3 regions of the Marinomonas sp. HM11-D genome follow, and region 1 is predicted to be linked to each of the others. Evidence: predicted binding sites of a transcription regulator. Region 1 holds the regulator's gene; each other region holds the start of a gene.
What was found. Region 1 encodes FNR, which switches genes on or off when oxygen is low (the NO sensors DNR and NnrR bind a similar motif). Its sites were predicted from a motif close to TTGATNTANATCAA; they were not measured.
Positions count from the first base shown of each region.

Region 1 (6,968 bases):
CTTCTTCGTCTTCAAACAGGCCAGATGCCACCATGAAAGGTAGTAGGCACTCCGCCACTTCCTCTTCTTTTTCAGACTCAAACCAGTAACGTTCGGTGAAGAACACACCTTCCATAAAGCCTGATGCCCATTCTTCCAGTTCGCTGAGCTCGTCTGGGTTCTGGCTCACTTCGATATCACAAGGCACTAGGAAGTCATCTTCGGACTCAAGCTCTTTCTGAAGGTCAGCAAAAAGACGAATCAATAGATTCTCGATGTGCTTTTGTTCCTTTTCAGAGGTAAACTCCGGTGTTTCCTCGAATACGATAGGCAACCACTGCGACGCTGCTGGGGCTTCTGGGCTGATCGCTAGGGCTGTTAAAAAACCGTGGGCCATGACAAAATTCTGGCAATCTTCGTGAACAGCATCAGAGTCCAAAAAGTTTTCTAGTTCTTCAAGTTCTAGGTCATCAAGAGGTTGGTGTTGCATTTAGGTTTTCCTATTATTCAATCGCGACACAGTTTAAACACATCAGTACTAAAAAACCATGAGCAAGCCGATCAAAATCGATACCGTTGCCCTTGATTTGGCCCAAAATGCGTTACAGCGTTTGGGTTATCAAGACTTTATAGGATCACAACAGATTTGTGTTGAATCCTTATTACAGGGCAACGATGTACTGGCCTTGCTGCCGACGGGGGCAGGGAAGTCGGCCATCTACCAAGTGGCATCATTGGCGCGCGCGGGGGTGGGATTGGTGGTTAGTCCGCTGATTGCGATCATGCAACAACAGGTCTCTCAGCTGCAGCAGCTGGGCATCAAAGCAGAATTCCTTAACTCGACACAAAACGGTGCCGAGCAGAACGATCTCTATTGGCGCTTACGTCATGGGGATGTGGAAATTCTCTATATGTCGCCAGAGAAATTGCTGCAAACCAGTGTTCTAGGCTTGCTTGAAGACATTGATGTGTCTTGTATCGCCATCGACGAGGCTCACTGTGTATTGCGCTGGGGCAGTCAATTTCGACCTGAATACGCGCAACTTGGTTGTTTGAAAGAGATTTTCCCTGAGGCGCCTGTGATTGCGTTAACCGGTACCTTGTTGCCGGAGAATCAAACCCAAGTCAGCGAGGCGCTGCAATTAAACTCGCCAAAGGTGGTGCGCGAAAGCGTTAACCGACCCAATATTCGTTTACAAGTCTCGCAAAAGCGCCGTGCCAAGCAGCAGCTGCTGTCGTTCCTAATGAAAGACGGCATGGCTCAGCCCGGCATTATTTATTGCCGTTCTCGTAATAAGACCGAAGAGCTAGCGCAATGGCTAAACGAACAGGGCATTTTAGCCACTTGTTACCATGCCAGCTTGTCACCGTTTGAACGGGATCAAGCGCACGAGAAATTTGCCACCGCAGCGGTACAGGTAATGGTGGCTACCACGGCCTATGGCATGGGCGTGGATTTGGAACATGTGCGCTTTGTGGTGCATATGGATTTACCCTTATCGTTAGAAAACTATGCTCAGGAGATTGGTCGTGCCGGTCGTGATGGACGTCCGGCGCAAGCTCTGTTGTTCTATGGCCTGCAGGACATTTTGCAAACTTGGCAGTTTGTGAAGCAGGAGCAGTTAGAAGACGAGTTTTGGCGTTTGATGGATTGTTTAGAACACACCGCTTGCCGTCGAAGCTCACTATTGTCGGCCTTTTCCGAAAGCTTAGACGGCAGTTGTGGGAATTGTGATCGCTGTTTACAGCCATCAAAACAGCACAATGTCACGGTGGCGGCGCAAAAACTGCTTAGCTTGGTATATCACACCAAAGGTGTCGTGCCGTTTTCATCCTTGATCAATTGCTTACTGGGCAAACGTATCAAAAGCGTGACCAATTTCACCTTAGAGCAGCATCCGCTATTTGGCCAAGGCAAAGCGTTAGACGAAACTCAGTGGAAAGCAGTGGTGCGTTTGCTGCTAGCTAAAGGGTATTTGCTGCAACAAAGTATGACACCGTTTGCGGTGGCGCTTTCGGAGAAAAGCCGTCGTGTATTGCGTGCCGAAGAGCAGCTAATCATCAGTTCGGATTGGTTTTATCCAGCGCTAAAAGAGACGGATCTGAGCCAATACAGCCAAGGCGGTTGGCATCAGTTGTTGCACTGGAGTGTTGCTAATCGGGTGTCAGAGCACTTGTCCGATGTGCAATTGCATAAGGTGTTTGAAGCCAAGCCAAGTTCATTAGCATCCTTGAGTCGCATTACTGGCTTGAGCAAAGAGTTGCTGACTAAGCTCAACGCAGAGTCTTTATTTGTGACCAACAACTTAGCCAAGGGGACTCATGACTAAGTTAGCGTTAAGTCAATTTGTGCCACAAATTGATGCCAAGATTGAAGAATGCATGGGCCAAGCTGAGCGTTATTTTAAGATTAAGCTCAAGCAGCCCAGCTATAACTTTAAGCAGCGCGGTCGCACCGCGGGCACGGCCTATTTGCAGCGTAATGAAATGCGTTTTAATACCTTTATGCTGCAACAGGATCCACAGAAGTTTATTGAGAATGTGGTGCCCCATGAAGTAGCGCATATTGTGGTACATCAGGTGTTTGGCTCTAAAGTGCGCCCCCACGGTAAAGAATGGATTGCAGTGATGGAGCATTTATTTAATGTGGAAGCCCATCGCACCCATGATTTTGAGGTGCCGAAAGTGCGCAATGCCTTTCTCTATCAATGCCAATGTCAAACCCATGAATTTACCGCCCATCGTCATGGTCGTGCCGAACGCGGGACGCAATATCTTTGTCGCAGTTGTCGCGCGCCACTGACCTTTTTGAAAAAGAAGTAAATTCCTTTAATTACTCTTTACAGCCTTGCGCATAGGGTGCTTCGCGAAAGTGGTTGTAGTAAGATAGCGCGCATCTGTTTTTTGGTAATAAAGAATGACTTCTGAGATCGATCGTAAAGAAAAACTTGAGCTGAACAAGCTTCAAAAACGCCTCCGCCGTCTAACGGGCCAAGCGATTGCTGACTTCAACATGATTGAAGAGGGCGACAAGGTCATGGTGTGTCTATCAGGTGGTAAGGACTCTTACACCATGCTAGACATTCTGATGAACCTGCAACGCAGTGCGCCTATCAGTTTTGAAATCATCGCGGTGAACCTGGACCAGAAACAACCTGGTTTCCCTGAGCATATCCTGCCTGAATACTTGTCTCAGATCGGTGTGAACTACCACATTCTGGAAAAAGACACCTACAGCATTGTGAAAGAAGTGGTGCCAGAAGGTAAGACAACTTGTGGTCTGTGTTCACGTTTGCGTCGTGGTTCTCTTTACGGCTTTGCAGAAGAAATTGGCGCCACGAAAATTGCGTTGGGTCACCACCGTGATGACATTCTGGAAACCTTGTTTTTGAACATGTTCTTCGGCGGTAAGCTGAAATCCATGCCACCTAAGCTACTAAGCGATGATGGCAAGCATGTAGTGATTCGCCCATTGGCGTACTGTAAAGAAGCGGACATTGAGGAATACTCTTTACTAAAGTCTTTCCCAATCATCCCTTGCAATCTTTGTGGCTCTCAGGAAAATCTACAGCGTCAAGTTGTGAAGGAAATGCTTCAAAGCTGGGATAAACAATTCCCAGGCCGTGTGGATACCATGTTCTCAGCAGTTCAAAATGTGGTACCGTCTCATTTGGCGGATACTGAACTGTTTGACTTCAAGGGCTTGAAGCAATCGGAAGATGCATTTAAACGCTTAAATATTATCGAGCTTTAACTTTAAAGGAAGCAGTATGTCGATGAAGAAAATTCTACCAGTTGTTCTTGGGACGGCCGTATCATTCTCTGCGAGTGCAGCGAACACATTCGAAGGCAGTCTAAATAATGAAGCTGTGAAAGTTGATGTGAGTCTTGATCAAGGTAAATACTTTTTGGATCTTGGCGGCATGTACCATTCTGATGATGGCAAATATGGCTACATCGGTGCGCACATCGAGGACATCAATACTGCGAAAGATTATCCTGTTCAAATCGGTCTAGGTGCGCGTCTATTGGCGATTGACACGGAATACGATGTGGACAACGCAGGTATGGCAATGGCGTTAGGTGGTTTCTACCGTTACACCTTCCCGAAAGCAAACCGATTCAGCGTGCAAGGTTCTTTGTACTACGCACCTAAAGTCTTGTCGTTCCAAAATATCGACAGCGTTTACCAAGCGGAAATCCGTGGTGAATACCGTACATTGCGTAATGCTCGCGTATTCTTGCGCTACGGCCTGACTCATGTGGATCTAGAGAGCTACTCTGACGATCCAGACATGGACAAGAGCTTTGGTCTTGGTATTTCAACTACGTTCTAAGACGTGGTTGAAACCGATAAGCAATAAAAAAGGTGGCCTAAGCCACCTTTTTTATTGTGCGTGAGAAGGGAAGTTACTCGCCTTCAAATGCACATAATGCGAATACAGGAATATCCATTTCCTGGATCTTAGCACTACCACCCAGATCTGGAAGATCGATGATTGCCGCCACTTCTTTAATAGAGGCGCCTTGTTGCTGCAACAGCGTCATGGCTGCAACTAAGGTGCCACCTGTGGCAATCAGATCATCAAATAAAAGCACTTGTGCACCTTGGTGCACAGCGCCTTCTTGGATTTCTAATTCAGCACTACCGTACTCCAAGTCGTAAGCTTGAGAGATGGTTTTGCCTGGCAATTTACCCTTTTTACGAACCAATACCAAAGGCTTGTGTAATTCGTAAGCCAATACCGACGCAATCAAGAAACCACGAGCATCGATACAGGCAATGTGCGTGATGTCACTGTCGATGTAACGGTGTACATACGCATCGACCACCATGCGCAGACCTTTAGGGTCGCTAAAGATTGGTGTGATGTCACGGAAGCTGATACCTGGCTTTGGCCAATCTTCAACGGTACGAATTAAAGACTTAAAGTAAAAGTCGTCAAATAGCATAGGTAAACCTTAATAACTGCTTAATTAAACATGCTCAATGGTAGCACATTCGCCAGCGGCACCGACTAGTTTCTCCATTTCTGGAAGATTAATAATAGAGATCTCTTTGCCATCTACATCAATCAAGCCATTTTTCTGGAAACGTGTCATCACGCGGCTTACGGTTTCAACCGCAAGACCTAGGTAGTTGCCGATTTCACCACGAGACATGGATAGACGGAACGCAGTTGCTGAGTAGCCACGCTTTTTGAAACGGTGCGATAGATTCAGTAGGAAAGATGCGACCTTCTCGTCGGCGTTTTTCTTACCTAGCAATACCATCATTTGTTGGTCGTCACAGATTTTACGGCTCATCAAACGGAATAGCTGGTGTTTAAGCGATGGAATTTGCGAAGACAGTTGTTCTAGGTGTGCAAATGGGATTTCACAAACCGTAGTCGTTTCTAGTGCTTTAGCAGAAACAGGGTAATGGTTCTCATCAATACCACTTAGACCTACTAACTCACTTGGGCAGTAGAAACCTGTGATTTGTTCTTCGCCAGAGTTAGTGATGTTGTAAGTTTTAAGAGTCCCCGTACGCACCGCAAATACAGAATCGAACTCTTCACCTTGATGGAATAAGATTTCGCCTTTCTTTAGAGGGCGTTTACGTTCGATGATTTGGTCTAAGCGGTTAACGTCTTCATCCGCCAATGCAATAGGCAAACAAAGTGCGCTTAGGCTGCAGTTTTGACATTGCGAAGTCAATTTACTGTTAAAGCGGTTGTTTGAATTAGAAATTGCCATGGAAACTCTCCCTGAGCTCGATCGGGTAATTTATATAACTTTTGAAAAAGTAGAATTAGAAGTTAGGTATTTATCAAACGCCATGCAGACACAGCGTACGAGTAATCGTCCTACTTCTGTAATTTTTATTTGAACATCACTGTCTTGATAATATACCGTTATAACACCATCTTCCTGTAAATTGTGCAAAGAATTCAATTCATCCTGAAAATAGTCTTTAAAATCAATGCCAAATTTAGCCTCGATATCGCGGCTATTGAGTTCGTTGTGACACAGCAACTGCATAATCACGGCGTGACGAATACGGTCATCCTGACTACTGATGTAGCCCTTCATAATTGCCAACTGGCCATTTTCAATGCTGTTTTGGTATAACGACAGGTCAGTGTGGTTCTGGAAATAAGCGTTGCTAACTTGGCTGATGGCTGACACGCCAAATGCCAACAAATCGGTTTCTGCATGGGTAGTATACCCTTGGAAATTGCGCTGCAGGTGACCTTCTTGTTGCGCTTTTGTTAAGGAATCATCAGGTTTGGCAAAATGGTCCATACCAATGTAGACATAGCCTGCATCAGTCAGTTTATCGATGCTTAACTTTAACAACGCCAATTTCTGATCTGGCGATGGTAAGTCTTCCTCTAGGATACGTCGTTGTGGTGCGAAACGCTGTGGCAAGTGCGCGTAGTTAAACACTGAAATACGGTCAGGCGATAGCGCAATGACTTTATCCAATGTGGCGCTGAAACCTTCCAAAGTTTGCTTTGGTAAGCCGTAAATCAAATCAAAGTTGACTGAACGGTAACCAAGGTCACGTACATCAGCCATTACTTCAGTCACTAACTCTAGTGATTGAGTACGGTGAATGGCTTTTTGTACGTCTTCATTAAAGTCTTGAATACCCAAGCTGACACGGTTAAAGCCAAGGCGCTTCAATAGCTCTAGTTTTGAACGGTTCACTTCGCGCGGGTCAATTTCAATGCTGTAATCTTGAGTGCCGTCATTGACCAAATTAAAGTGTTCTTTAATGTTGTCAAACAGGGTTTCAAGGTTTTCTTCGCTTAGGAAAGTCGGCGTGCCTCCGCCAAAATGCAGCTGTGTCACAGGACGTGCTTGGTCAATCATCAAGGCACGCAAACGCATTTCTTCACCGAGTAACTCCACATACTCAGCGCCCTTATCGTACTGCTTAGTAACAATTTTATTGCAGGCACAGTAGTAACAAAGATGCGCGCAGAACGGCACGTGGAAAT
Region 1 is NZ_JBMMKT010000002.1:275,095-282,062, forward strand. Features, by position in the region: gene ACOSVP_RS03685 (YecA/YgfB family protein) at 1-469, opposite strand, end outside; gene ACOSVP_RS03690 (RecQ family ATP-dependent DNA helicase) at 528-2,309, shown strand; gene ACOSVP_RS03695 (SprT family zinc-dependent metalloprotease) at 2,302-2,802, shown strand; gene ttcA (tRNA 2-thiocytidine(32) synthetase TtcA) at 2,897-3,733, shown strand; gene ACOSVP_RS03705 (YfaZ family outer membrane protein) at 3,750-4,316, shown strand; gene ACOSVP_RS03710 (adenine phosphoribosyltransferase) at 4,390-4,932, opposite strand; gene fnr (fumarate/nitrate reduction transcriptional regulator Fnr) at 4,957-5,718, opposite strand; gene hemN (oxygen-independent coproporphyrinogen III oxidase) at 5,749-6,968, opposite strand, start outside.

Region 2 (6,968 bases), 120 kb from region 1:
TTAATGCAGCAATAGAAGCAGCTCGAGCAGGGCAACATGGAAGAGGTTTTGCTGTTGTTGCCGATGAAGTTAGGAAACTTGCGCTGAAAACCAGTGAAAAATCTGACGAGATAACGACCGTTATTAACATTAACTCAGGCCTTATAAAAGATCTTGTGCATAATGTTTCACTCACTAAATCTCACGCTGATTTATCAGATCGAGCTATAAATGAAGCATCTAATAATCTTATTGAGCTTTCAAGTATGGTTAATGAATTTAGTAAATTGACATCTGATATTTAAGTGAGTTTTGGTGAGATGAGTTATATAGAGATATATGATGACTTGATCAAGGTGAAGATGTTTGGTCGGGTTAATAGATTTGATGATTATTCGCTTGAAAGTATTAAAACCCTTGGTGCTAAGAAAATTGAATTCTATTTTGAGGGCGTAGAAACAATAGACAGTTTTTTTATTGGCCTTTTCCATCTTATTTATTCAAAAAAAACCTCTATTATTGAGTTTAGTGGAGTTAATGAATATTGTCGTGATGTTTTAGATATGGCATGTATAAATAGATTTGTTGATTACTAGTTTTAGGGTTTAGTTGTTTATGCCAAAGTCTCCGTCTTATTGCGTAGCTTTACAGCCAATATGTGACCGTGAAATGATTCATGTTGCCGACGAATTATTATACCGGTCAACATCAACGGCACCCTATGCTCAAATTGATGATGATCTAATTGCTACAGCAAGAGTGTGTAACGCTGCATTTTATGAAACTGGAATAGAAAAATTATGTGGAAATGGAAAGCTTTTTTTTAATGCACCTAGAGAATGGATTCTAAATCCAGAGTTACTTCCTCCTTACCCTGATAGAGTAGTTCTGGAAGTTTTGGAAAGTGTCAAGGGAGACTATGAGGTAATTGAAGCATTAAAAAATGTAAAGTTTTTGGGCTATCAAATAGCGCTGGATGATTTTGAGCTTTGTGCGGATACTGAGCCTCTTTTAGAGATAGCAGACATTGTTAAACTTGATATGCTGACTTATCAAAGTGACGATGATATTGCTTACTATCTTTCTAAGGGCTTAACTCTTCTTGCAGAAAAAGTAGAAGATCTTGAAGTTTTTGAAAATTGTAAAAGGTTGGGTTTTAGCTTATTTCAAGGTTACTTTTATGCAAAGGCTGAGGTAAAAAGTGCAACATCGGTAAAGCGTAGTAGTAATGCTAAAGTGCGATTAGAAATTTTAAAAGAGCTCTATAAAGAAGATGTGGATTTCGAAATAGTAGAGTCCCTTTTAGTTCAAGAACCTCAACTGGTACTGCGTCTACTTAAGATGATTAATTCTGCCTATTACAAACGTGTGAATACCATTCATACTTTGCATCAGGCTGTTACGTTGCTAGGAATACAAAAGCTGCGAACTCTAGTTAGCACTCTCGTATTAGCAAACGATCATCCTTGTAAGATGCTATTGTTACCAAAAGTACTCACTAGGGCTTCTATGTGTCGAATTTTAGCGGAACGGCACTTCAAAGTTGAAGCAGACGAAGCTTTCTTGGTGGGGTTACTTTCTTTATCAGATTTAATGTTAGACCAAAGCCTGAAAGAAATCTGCGATCAGCTACCGTTAAGTGATGAGTTATATAATGCTTTATTATTTCATGAGGGAAAAATAGGCAGAATATTGACCATCGTAATTTCTTTTGAAAATGCGAAACTGAACTTGGCAAGCGGGAAAACAGTAGAGATGCTTAATTCTTTTTACCTAGAAAGTCGTAGCTGGGCTTTGAGTATATTGTCTGGGATGAAAGAAGAGGGTTAAAAAGTTGCTTATCAGCAAAGGTTGTACAGTCGCGCTAGGTGGAGTGTCTCATCCAACCTAGCGTTTTTTTGATCAAAATGAAGCGTTTATAAAAAATTTTAGGCTATAAGCAAGAATGGTTAAACTAAGAAAGCCAAGCAAATACAGCAGTACAAACCACTGCCAGGATTTTAATTTTCCCTTATTTTTTTGCATTAATAGCCCTCCTGATAGTCTTCGACTTTGCCGGCAAAGACTCGGTAACCCCATAGGGTATAAGCCAAGATCAGCGGCACAAAAATGACAATGCCAACCAGCAGAAACGTTAGGCTAGAATCGGGTGCCGCTGCGTCCCAAATAGTGAGCTGATTCGGCATTAGGTAAGGGAATAAGCTCACCACCAACCCCATAAAACCCAGCGCAAATATCCCTGCTGCATACCAAAATGGGCGGATTTCATGGGCGGTATCGCTTAGTCCTTTCCAAGCTAAAATGGCGAATAGGATGGAGAGCAGCGGCAGTGGGCTTAAATATAAGAAGTTCATATCAGCAAACCAGCGCGCTCGAATGTCTTCTGATGAAAGTACCGTCCACAGGCTGACCAGTAACATAGCCAGCATCACGGCCACAATCAGTCGCTTTGCTAAGTAAGCAGCATGTTGCTGAATGCGACCACGGCTTTTCATATAGAGATAGCTTGCACCTAGTAGCGCATAACCTGCCATAACACTAAAGCCCGTTAAGATGGCGAATGGTGACAGCCAATACCAACTGTCCAGCTGAATGTGGCTGGCATTCACACCTTGTACAATCGATCCTAAGATCAAGCCTTGGCAAAACGCTGCGGTGGCGGAGCCAGCACTAAAAGCAAAATCCCAATAAGGGCGCGAGCGGTGCGCTTTAAAGCGGTACTCAAAAGCCACGCCACGAAAGATCAAGGCAAACAGCATCAAAATAATCGGCAGATAAAAAGTCGATAAAATGCCCGCGTAGGCGGCTGGAAAAGCGGCGAATAACACCACGCCACCAAACACCAGCCAAGTCTCGTTGCCATCCCATACGTGCGAGATCGAGCGCATTAAGTGATCACGCTCACCATCTTGGTCGAACCATGGGTAGAGAATGCCAACGCCTAGGTCAAAGCCGTCCAGTAACACGTACATCAAGACAGCAAAACCAAGGATTAAGAAATAGAACAGTGCCAAATCCATTATTTTTCTCCGTCTTCGTGTATTAGATTTTTTACCCACGCGAGCGCGTAGCCAGGGGCTTTCATGCCGATTAATTGTTCTTCAAGATGTGCCATCGACGGCGGGCCTTTCTTGATAAGCTTACGCATAAAGTAGAGATAAACCCCTAGTAGTAAGGTGTAGATCACGACAAAGCCGATCAGAGTAAATAGCACACGCTCCGCTGGCAGCGGCGAGACCACTTCACTGGTGCGCACTAGGTTATACACGAGCCAAGGTTGGCGTCCGACCTCGACCACATACCAGCCAGCCAGTACTGAAATCACGCCAGAAGGCGTAAACACAGCTAATGCCGCTAAGAAGGGTTTATTGCTAAACAAGGTGCCGCGTTTACGCAGCCACAGGGCGAGCACAGCTAGACCAATCATGCCAAAGCCCAATCCGACCATGACACGGAAAGACCAAAATACCAGCGGTACATTGGGGCGATCTTCAGGTGGCACGGCTTTAAGACCTTGTACCGCGCCATCAAAGCTATGCGTCAAAATCAAACTGCCCAAACTTGGAATACCTAACTCATAATCATTGGACTCAGTCTCCATGTTGGGCATTGCAAACAACAACAGCGGTACGCGCTCTTCTTCAGCAGGCCAAATGCCTTCCATCGCGGCGAGTTTAGTGGGCTGATGTTCTTTAACGTTTAAACCGTGATGATCGCCAACCAGCGCTTGCAGTGGCGCTAATATCAGAGCGATCCACATGGTCATAGACAAGCCCTTTTTGGCAAACGCCATATGTTGCTTTTTGAGTAGGTAATAAGCGCTGACACCAGCGACAACAAATGTGGCGGTGATAAAAGACGCCAACAACATATGTGTTAAGCGATAAGGCATCGAAGGATTAAAAATCACTTCAAACCAACTGGCGACGTGAAATTGGCCATCAACAATGATGTGCCCTTGTGGCGTTTGCATCCAAGAGTTGGCAACAATGATCCAAAACGCGGAAATCCAAGTACCAATGGCGACCACGACGGTTGAGAAGAAATGCAGCTTGCGTCCTACCCGTTGCCAGCCAAATAGCATTACCCCTAAGAAGCCAGCTTCTAAGAAGAATGCAGTTAATACTTCATAGGCCATTAATGGACCTAAAACAGGGCCGACGATGTCGGAGAATTTAGAGAAGTTGGTGCCAAATTCGTAGGACAAAACAATCCCAGACACCACCCCCATGCCAAAGGTGATGGCAAAAGGTTTGATCCAAAATTTTGCCAATTGCAGATAGCGTGGATCGTGGGTTTTAAGCCATAAGCCTTCCCATATAGCGATCAAGGTCGCCAAGCCGATGGTGATGCTGGGGAAGATAATGTGGAAGCTCACCGTAAATGCAAATTGCAGGCGCGAGAGTAACGCTGTATCAAGTTCCATAAGCGAATCCGTTGTCAGGTAAAAAGTGGAATCTAGGCTTTAGAAACTAAGCGGCGCAGAGCGAGTGGTGCCACGGCAAGACCCACAATGCTAAATAGAACACTGGCATCAATAAGAAACTGGCTGTAATTCATAGGTGTAACCTCGTCGACTGTATCGTTATTAGTGTATTGAGTTAAATCAGTTCAATTGATCTATAGCAGCATGCGTGCCAACAAAATAGATTCTTTAACGTATTGAAATCATTGGATAAAAAATTAAATTTGAAGTGTGTGTAAACTAAGTTTACGATTTTAGATGAATTATAGGTGTAAACGAGGTTTACGTTTTGGCACTATCGATTGCGTTTGAACTGTCTATCTGGGTGACCAGTGTGTGTGGCGTTTTGGTGGCGGCGTGGCTTCTTTGGCGCGCACGTCATCAAGCAGATTTGCGTGCCCTAGCGGGCTTCGCTGCCATGATGGCGTTGTGGTGTTTTGGTCATTTAGCCTTATTCCATAATCAGCAATCTTTAGGCATGGTATTGCTGTTAGCCAATCCATTGATGCCGACTTTTTTCCTGCATTTCGCGCTTTTGTTTGTCAATCAAGGGCCCGCTAAGCGGCCTTGGTTAACGTCGATTGCTAGCCATATTCCTTGGGTGTACGCCACCAGTGGTGCCATCGTGATGTACAGTGTTTGGGTGAGTGCAGGGGATACGGTGCCTCTTATAGACGGTCGTCCATTCTTTGTCTTCAACGAGCTTGGTGCTGTGAATCTTGCTTATACCGTGTTGATCGGCATGCTCGGTCATGGTGTATTGATTTTGGGCTGGCAGCAGCACTCAGGTAATAAAAAGCGCTCAATCTTAGCCATGTTTGGCGTCGCTGCGTGGGGCTTGTTGCTAGCGACAAGTTTTGTCTTTCCATCCTTTGGGATCAATGTCTTTCCTTATCCCATGTTGCTGTTGCCAAGCTATTTGTTGCTATTGGTATATGGCGTAGTGCGCTATCAAATTCTTGATGTGAATCGCTTTGCCAATCGAGCTTTATTAGCCTTAGTTATGATGCTGATAGTGCTGTGCGTGATTGCAGTACTAGGTGCCGTGTCAGGACCGATTGGCTTGCAGGCGTTAACGAATGTCCCCATATGGCAACTGTGGCTTTATTCACTAATCGTCTTGTTGATCGCCGCTGCGGTGTATCCATGGGTACGCCGTTTTAGTGAGCGCTTAGTTTTCCCAGGCGCGGTATTAAACGAGCAGATTTTAGAAAACTGGAACCGCGAACTCAATCAGGCGGCCTCTTGGCAGGCCCTGAAAACTCAAGGGGAGCAGCTGCTAGCGCGGCATTTGCGACAGCCTGTCACCATCCGTTTGAATCAGGAGGACTGTTTTGATGGTCTGCATGTGAGCGTTGAAAAAGATGCCAATGGTTGGTTTGCCCAGCCTTTTAACAGTAAAGATATCAGTCCTGGTATGCGCCTAACATTAGATGTGTTCGGCTCGCTATTCGCCACCCAATGCGCAGCGTTAGAGCGCTCTTTAGCACTGGCGGAGGCTGAGCGTAAACGCCTAGATGAACAGCATTTGGTAGAGCTTGGAAGTCTGTCGGCAGCCATGGCCCATGAGCTACGCAACCCGTTAAATATCATATCGATGGCTTCTTACAATGCCCCCGCTGATACGCGGCGTCATATCCAAGAGCAGTTGAGTCGGGCCGATCGTCTGGTCAGTGATATGTTGGTCTACTCAGGCAAGCTTACCTTGCATTATCAACCTGTGGCGTTGAGACCATTATTGGGCACTGTCTTAAGTTCTCTCAATACGGATCAGGTGCTGATGACCTTGCAGCTGGAAGACGGTCTTGAGCTGAGTGCCGATCCACATCGGTTGCAGCAGGTGTTTATTAATCTGATTGATAATGCCTTGGTCTATGTACGCAATCAGTCAGGCGGCTCTATTTGCATCGAAGCCCATCAACAGGGAACTGAGTTGGTCTGTCGTATTCACAACAACGGCCCAGCGCTTGATCCTAGCATCGAAAAAGATCAGCTGTTTCGTCCTTTTGTTAGTAAACGACAGGGCGGTAGCGGCTTAGGATTAGCGATCGTGCGCCGGATTATGGATGCTCACAATGGTCAGATTTGTCATCGCAGCGATTTAGGTTGGCCAGTGACCTTTGAATGTCGTTTGCCTCTTACTTCACAAGCATTTTCAGGAGAAACACCGGATGTCGGATAGTGGTTATATTTTATTAGTTGACGATGAGCCGGCTTTTCGTGAATTGGCCGGTGGCTGGCTGATTCAGCAAGGTTTCAAAGTTAAAACGGTGGGGTCAGTGGAGGAAGCCTTAGAAGCCAAAAAAAGCCAAGGGTTACCAGACTTGGTGCTGCTTGATTTGTCGCTGCCACCGTTTTTTGACCCGCAGAAAACTCTATTGGCCATGCCGCAGTTTGAAGGCTGCCCAGTGATAATTATTACTGGCCACGCTGAGCGTGAGCTGTCCTTGCAAGCCATTGCCCAAGGGGCTTGGGATTTTATCGCTAAGCCAGTTGATCCGGATATGCTGGCGGTAGTGGTGCG
Region 2 is NZ_JBMMKT010000002.1:158,655-165,622, forward strand. Features, by position in the region: gene ACOSVP_RS03150 (methyl-accepting chemotaxis protein) at 1-284, shown strand, start outside; gene ACOSVP_RS03155 (STAS domain-containing protein) at 285-575, shown strand; gene ACOSVP_RS03160 (EAL and HDOD domain-containing protein) at 595-1,809, shown strand; gene cydB (cytochrome d ubiquinol oxidase subunit II) at 2,004-2,999, opposite strand; gene ACOSVP_RS03170 (cytochrome ubiquinol oxidase subunit I) at 2,999-4,405, opposite strand; gene ACOSVP_RS03175 (ATP-binding protein) at 4,734-6,626, shown strand; gene ACOSVP_RS03180 (sigma-54-dependent transcriptional regulator) at 6,616-6,968, shown strand, end outside.
Region 2: the regulator FNR is predicted to act here: its motif matches at 4,595-4,608, upstream of ACOSVP_RS03170 (cytochrome ubiquinol oxidase subunit I).

Region 3 (6,968 bases), on a different contig from region 1:
GCCGGTGAACAAGGCCGAGGTTTTGCCGTGGTCGCAGACGAAGTACGTGTGCTGAGTCAACGCACCTACAGCTCGATTGAAGAAATTCAAAAGATGATCGAGAACCTCCAACACAGTAGTGGCAATGCGGTCACACAAATCCAGCGTAGCCATGAACAGGCAGAACGCAGTGTGCAAGACATCCATACCGCTCGCGAAAGCTTTGACGAAATTAAACGCCTGATCACCAGCATCAGCGACCGTGCGACACAAATTGCCAGCGCCACAGAAGAGCAAACCAGTGTCAGCAAAGGCATTAGTGAGAACACCAGCGAAGTGGATGACGGCGCTCGAGAGATGGTGACCTTTGCCCATGAAAACGCTGAGACCGCTAGCCGATTGGCCCAGTTAACCAGTGAGTTAAAAGAGAACGTACATTACTTTAAAAGCTAATCAGCATTCGCCCGAAACAAAAATGCCCAGTAAACACTGGGCATTTTTGTTTCATTCACATTTACACAGCAAACGGTGCGACGCCGATCAGCAAGCCATGCAAATAAAATGCGACCAATGCATAAGCAAGCACACCGACCACCAGCGCGATGATATCGTATTTGAAATCTGGTGCTTCGAACTTCACGCCTTCGGCCTTAAAGCGACGGCGAGTAATAATAAAATTCAATACCGCCCACACTAAAAATGAGCCAAATAACAGCACATCGGCGCTGGTGCCATTACTGATTAAATGAGCCAATGCCCACAATTTAATCCCCACCACCATAGGGCAACCGACACGCGCTTTGATCTTTGAATAAGGCATGGCCGCAGCGGCAATATAGATAAAAGCAAACAAGACTAATAGCGCCGCAATATGACGTGTCCACACCGGTGGGTACCATAACCACTCAGCACTGTAACGGGCGTAGCCATAACCCATAATCAAGGTTAATAAACCGACAATTGCCACCGCTGCATGTAGCATTTTCCAGTTGCTTTTTCCGAGCTGTTGCATCATAAATACACGCCATTCAGGCGCAAATAATCTGATCGAGTGAATCCCGATAAATAACACCAAACCAACCAATAACAGCGCCATGAGTTTCTCCTATCCGAGTTTTGTGAAGGCCGTTAACTTTATTGCCCAGGAACAGTGCACAGAAACATAAAATGATGTGTGAGCCATCTATATTTCAGTGGCATTTCCTATATTATTCAGTCAATTATACAGTCTTTACAATCTATGAATGCGACTACTCTATATTTCGTTTTGTTTGCAAAATCTCGACACCAAAACCACACTCTTGTAGGCATTAATCATTATCATTAATTCTGATCCATAAACCTCAAGCAAACTCATCGCTTGGCTCATAATTTAATTTCTGTTGGACAAAGATCTAATTTTTCTATGCTTAAATTTACGACGTTTACATTACCGCTTCTGACGGCTCTATCATTGCCTATCCAAGGGATGGCTGAAGAAAGTGTCCCGACTCAAGAGCCGACCAATACTAAAGTGGTTGCAGACGCCTCATCTGAAAACGCTGGCTATAGTTTTAGTCGACAAACTGTGATCGATCTAGCGCAACAGTTAGCGCAATCACCCATGAAAGCGCCAGCAAGAGCTCCCGAAGCGCTCAACAACCTGGATTACGAAACCTATCGAAAAATTAACTTTCAACAGAACCAAGCCGTTTGGGGAAAATCGCCAACACAATTTTCTATTCAGCTATTTGCTCCAGGCTTTCTTTACAAAGACCTAGTCGAAATTGATGCGGTGGAAAGCGGGCGCGCGTTTCCTATTGAGGCGACCAAAGATTCCTTTACCACTCCTACGGATGAAATCGATCAGCTGATTGCTGATTTAGGTAAGTTCGCTGGCCTACGCCTGCACTACCCGCTCAATAAAGCCGATTACAAAGATGAGTTTATTGTCTTTCAAGGAGCCAGCTACTTTCGCGCGGTGTCGAAAGGACAAGTTTACGGTGTATCAGCCAGAGGTTTAGCGGTGGATGTGGCGCAGCCAACCGGAGAAGAGTTCCCAATGTTCCGCCATTTCTGGATTGAGCGCCCGTCTTCGACACAACAAGCAATCGTGGTGCATGCGCTTTTGGATAGTAAAAGTGTGACTGGTGCCTACCGTTTTGGTATTTTCCCAGGCTCCCCTACTCGAATCGATGTGGAAGCGACCTTGTTCCCACGCCGAGACTTAGCTCATATCGGCTTAGCTCCACTGACCTCCATGTATATGTTTAATGGCAGCTTGGATTACCCAGAAATCGAAGACTATCGTATCGCCGTGCATGACTCAGAAGGTTTGCAAATTCAAACAGGGCGCGGTGAAATGCTATGGCGTCCACTACAAAACCCTGAGACATTGCAAATCAGTGCTTTTATGGATCACTCCCCTCAGGGCTTTGGTTTGGTTCAGCGCAATCGCAACTTTAGCGATTACCAAGACTTGGAGGCCAATTATCAGTCACGACCATCGATTTGGGTTAAACCGCTTAATGACTGGGGCCCAGGCCATGTCGAGCTGGTGGAAATCCCATCGAACTCAGAAGCCAACGATAATATCGTGGCTTACTGGCAACCGTCGCAACCTCTGAAAAAAGACGAGCCTTTCAACTATTCTTATCGTTTAACACTGACCAATGACACGCCAGTTTTGTCAGGTAAAGCACACGTGGTGCGCAGTGCGAAAGGACAGAAACTGGCCTCAGAGCATGCTCAAGTAGTGATTGACTTTGATAACATCGAAGTGGAGAACCTCAGTTCTATCACAGTAGATGCGAGCATCAGCAGGGGACAAATACTAGAAGCACATATTACTCCAAACCCTTATGAAAAGGGGGTTAGAGCATTTGTGACATTCGATCCTGGTAATGCCGATTCCGCAGAATTACGTGTCCAGCTCAAGCAGGATGACACACCGCTGGCAGCGACTTGGTTATACCGATGGTTAGGTGAATAATGAAACAAACAACACGTAAATCTGGGCTTTACGCTCTGCCCGATGAAGCCACACTGGACATGCCTCGTCATGACGTAAACGAAGCTCGTCAAGCGGCGAAAAAGCAACATCAGAGTTTCTTTATGACGACCCTGCTGTCACGTCTATTTGTCCTGTTCGGGACCTTAGGCATGTCAGCTTATGGCGCCAAAGAAATGTATGAAGTGCTAAGCACTAACCATATTACTTGGTTACAGTGGTTATTCTTAACCCTGTTCTGCATTAACTTTACTTGGATTTCGTTTGCCTTCACCCAAGCTACTTTAGGCTTGCTGTTTAAGTTGTCTCCGTTTAAACGTAAACGCAAAGAGAGCGAAGCTGAAGGCGTGACCGCCATCCTACTGCCGGTTTATAACGAAGATCCTGTGCGTATCCGTGCCAGCATTGAGGCGATGCACGAAGATCTAATGGAAAAAGCACCGGGTAAATTTGCGTTTTTCATTTTGAGCGATACCAACCGTGCCGAAAACAGCATTAAAGAGAAGCACACCTTCTACCCTATTCTGAATCAAGACAGTGCTGGTTGCCCTATCTACTATCGCCGCCGTTTGAACAATGCAGAGCGTAAAGCTGGTAACGTTGCCGAGTGGGTCACCCGATTTGGTAATGACTACGAGTGCATGATCGTGCTCGATGCGGATAGTTTAATGAGCGCAGAATGCTTGTTGTCTATGTCACGACGCATGGCAGCAGAACCTTCTCTCGGTTTGATTCAGACTCTGCCAACCATTATCCGTGCTGATACCCTGTATAGCCGCATTCAGCAGTTTGCTAACCAGTGCTTTGGCCCGATTTATGCGGCTGGTCTAACCACCTGGCATGGCAATGCCTCCAACTTTTGGGGACATAACGCCATCATTCGTACCAAGGCTTTTGCTGAAGCCTGTGGTTTGCCAATCCTACCAGGTAAAGCGCCGTTTGGCGGTCACGTGATGAGCCATGACTTTATTGAAGCCGCCCTACTTCGCCGAGCGGGTTGGGGCGTTCGCTTTGATACAGACTTAGAAGCATCATACGAAGAAGCGCCGCCATCATTGATTGACGTGATGGTTCGAGATCGTCGTTGGTGTCAGGGTAACTTGCAGCACAAAGCTTTCGTCAATGCCAAAGGGCTGCACTTCGTCTCGCGTATGCATTTGATGACGGGGATCTTTTCCTATTTCAGCGCGGTATTTTGGTTTGCTTTGATTGCCGTTGGTTTCGCGCTTGCGGTTCAGGCGCACTTTGTCCGCCCTGAATACTTTACCAACCTGTCCTTGTTCCCAACTTGGCCGGTATTTGACTTCGAGAAAGCACGTTCGCTGTTTATCGTTTCTATGGCGTTGGTGTTAGCACCGAAACTTTATGGCTGGTTAAGTGTGCTGCTACATTGGCGTCAGTGCTGGAAGTTTGGTGGTCCCATCATGCTAACACTGGACACCTTGCTAGAGATTTTAGTATCGGCGCTATACGCCCCGATTCTGATGTTCTCACAGTTCCTTGTGGTGATGGACGTACTGAAAGGTCGCGACAGTGGTTGGAAACCGCAATCGCGCGATGACGGTGCCAACAAGTGGAAAGAAACCGCACGAGCACACATTTACCACACACTGTTTGGTATTGCTTTAGCGCTAAGTGCCAATTACCTAAGCCCACAACTGTTCTACTGGTCACTGCCGATTACCTTTGGTTTGGTGTTTTCAATTCCATTATCTTGGTTAAGTGGTGGTTCAAAACGTGGCAACCTAGTGCGCAAGCTTGGTTTGCTAAAGGGCCCTGAAGAGCGTCGACCTTCAGAAATCGTACAGCGTTTGGAAAGCAAATTAGCGCAGTCTGATGTGCAGACAGCCACGCTGCCCAACACGCCGCTACGCGCTTACATTGAGAATGTCGATTTCTATACTTGGCATCTGGCGCAATTACCCGAGCACGAAAGCCAACAACTTGATCGCCATAAAGTCTGCGCTGCATGGCTAATTGAAAACAGTGAAACCATTGACGAATTGGTGACACATCTTAATGAACAGGAGCATTTAGCGATTATCAAATACCGCTCGCTGTTTTTAAGACTCAGTAAGTTCTTACCGGAGAACATCTCCGACGCCAGCTCAAAGGCGTATGTCTAATCTTTTCCAAAGCCGCTTGTCATAGCGGCTTTTTTCTCTCTTTCGCGTCAGCTCTTTGCTAAAAAACCATTGAGCAAAATAGAAACTTACGCGCCAGATTCTCGCACCAGTCGATTACTTTACGCTTCTTGCACTCTTCACCTACTCTTTTCATGACATAGATTAATAAAAATATCTTATATAACGCACACATCCCCCAAAAATTGACCTAGGTTAATTTTTTTTTTTGCTAGAAGCGTATTGTTGCCACATCTTATTTGCATCCACTAGGAGACATCGATATGAAATCAGTAACTAAAATCGCTCTACTTTCTGCAGCAATCGTAAGTGCACCATTGGCAATGGCTCATGAAGCAGGCGATATGTTTGTTCGTGGCGGTCTAATCAATGTAATGCCAGATGAAAGCAGCACTGGTCTAGATCTTGGCGTTGGCAACGACCTACAAATCGGTCTAACTGCGACTTACATGTACACTGATAACATCGGTATGGAGCTTCTAGCGGCAACACCTTTCACTCACGATGTAACACTAGCGGGTGCTGGTAAAATCGGTGAAGTGTCTCACCTGCCACCATCACTAATGGTGCAGTACTACTTCGGTCACGCTGACAGCGCAGTGCGTCCATATGTAGGTGCTGGTTTGAACTACACAATCTTCTTTGATGAAAAAACTGAAGGCGCGATTGCCGGTGTTGATCTAGAACTAGAAGATTCATTTGGTGTTGCAGCGCAAGCGGGTGTGGACTTTAACATCACTGACAACCTATTTATCAACGCTTCGGTTTGGTACATGGACATCAACACTGACGTTAAACTAGACGGCGTTAAGTCTGCTGAACTAGACATCGATCCAGTGTCATTCATGGCAAGCGTTGGTTACACTTTCTAAGCGAAATCGCAAACGAACTGTACTCCACTGAGGAGCCCCGCTGGATAGGGAATGTCTAGCGGGGCTTTTTTTATGCCCAAAACAAGCGTAAAGAATTCTTAAACTCGTGCTCTGTTTGACAACATCAAGCACGCAAGCAGAACCAACCGCACAGCAAACATGGAGATACAGCTTGCTGTATTTACTCCCTGAGACTTACGGACAACACTGGAATGGTTCCAAACAAAACGGTCACAAGGAGTAATACAATGAAAAAAGTCATGCCGATTTTAGCCAGCAGCCTTGCCCTAACAGCTTTTGCAGGTGCTGCTCAAGCACAGGATTGGAGTACTCACGACAGTGGTCTATACGTGGGTGGTAACTACGGCTATCTCAAAGTAAATGGTGACGATGGCTTCGATGATAATAATGATGTTTGGCAGGGATTAGTGGGTTACCGCTTTAACCAGTTTTTCGCCCTTGAGGGTGGTTACACTGACTTCGGTTCCTATGGCGATGGTATCGCCCATGCGAAAACAGATGGTTACAGTGCCGCTGTCAAAGGTATCTTGCCGTTAACCGATTCTATCGAGTTTTTCGCTAAAGCAGGTCAGCTTTGGTACGACACAGACTACTCTGTGGCAGGTTTAGGTGGCAGCTCTGATGATGAAGCGCTGTTTGCCGGCGCGGGCTTAAACTTCAAATTGTCTGAACAGCTGCTGGTGAATGCGCAATACACTTGGTATGACGCTGAGTTAAGTGTGGATGATGTGGACGAAAACACAGATTTCGATACTAACTTTAACCAAGCCAGCGTCGGTGTTGAGTACCGCTTCTAAGCGTTTTCACAAAGCTAGCAACAGCCCACTGATATCAGTGGGCTTTTTGATTCAAAACCAAGACCTGCCGATAAAGACTGAATCCTGCGACACAGCCAATCACCGCGAAGCCCAACCAAATCCATTCTCTTGGCACTGAGGGCCAGGATAACAAGGCGCCCACGCC
Region 3 is NZ_JBMMKT010000005.1:63,739-70,706, reverse strand. Features, by position in the region: gene ACOSVP_RS08940 (methyl-accepting chemotaxis protein) at 1-432, shown strand, start outside; gene ACOSVP_RS08935 (NnrU family protein) at 494-1,075, opposite strand; gene ACOSVP_RS08930 (glucan biosynthesis protein G) at 1,385-2,950, shown strand; gene mdoH (glucans biosynthesis glucosyltransferase MdoH) at 2,950-5,094, shown strand; gene ACOSVP_RS08920 (OmpW/AlkL family protein) at 5,376-5,984, shown strand; gene ACOSVP_RS08915 (porin family protein) at 6,233-6,802, shown strand; gene ACOSVP_RS08910 (MDR family MFS transporter) at 6,837-6,968, opposite strand, start outside.
Region 3: the regulator FNR is predicted to act here: its motif matches at 5,298-5,311, upstream of ACOSVP_RS08920 (OmpW/AlkL family protein).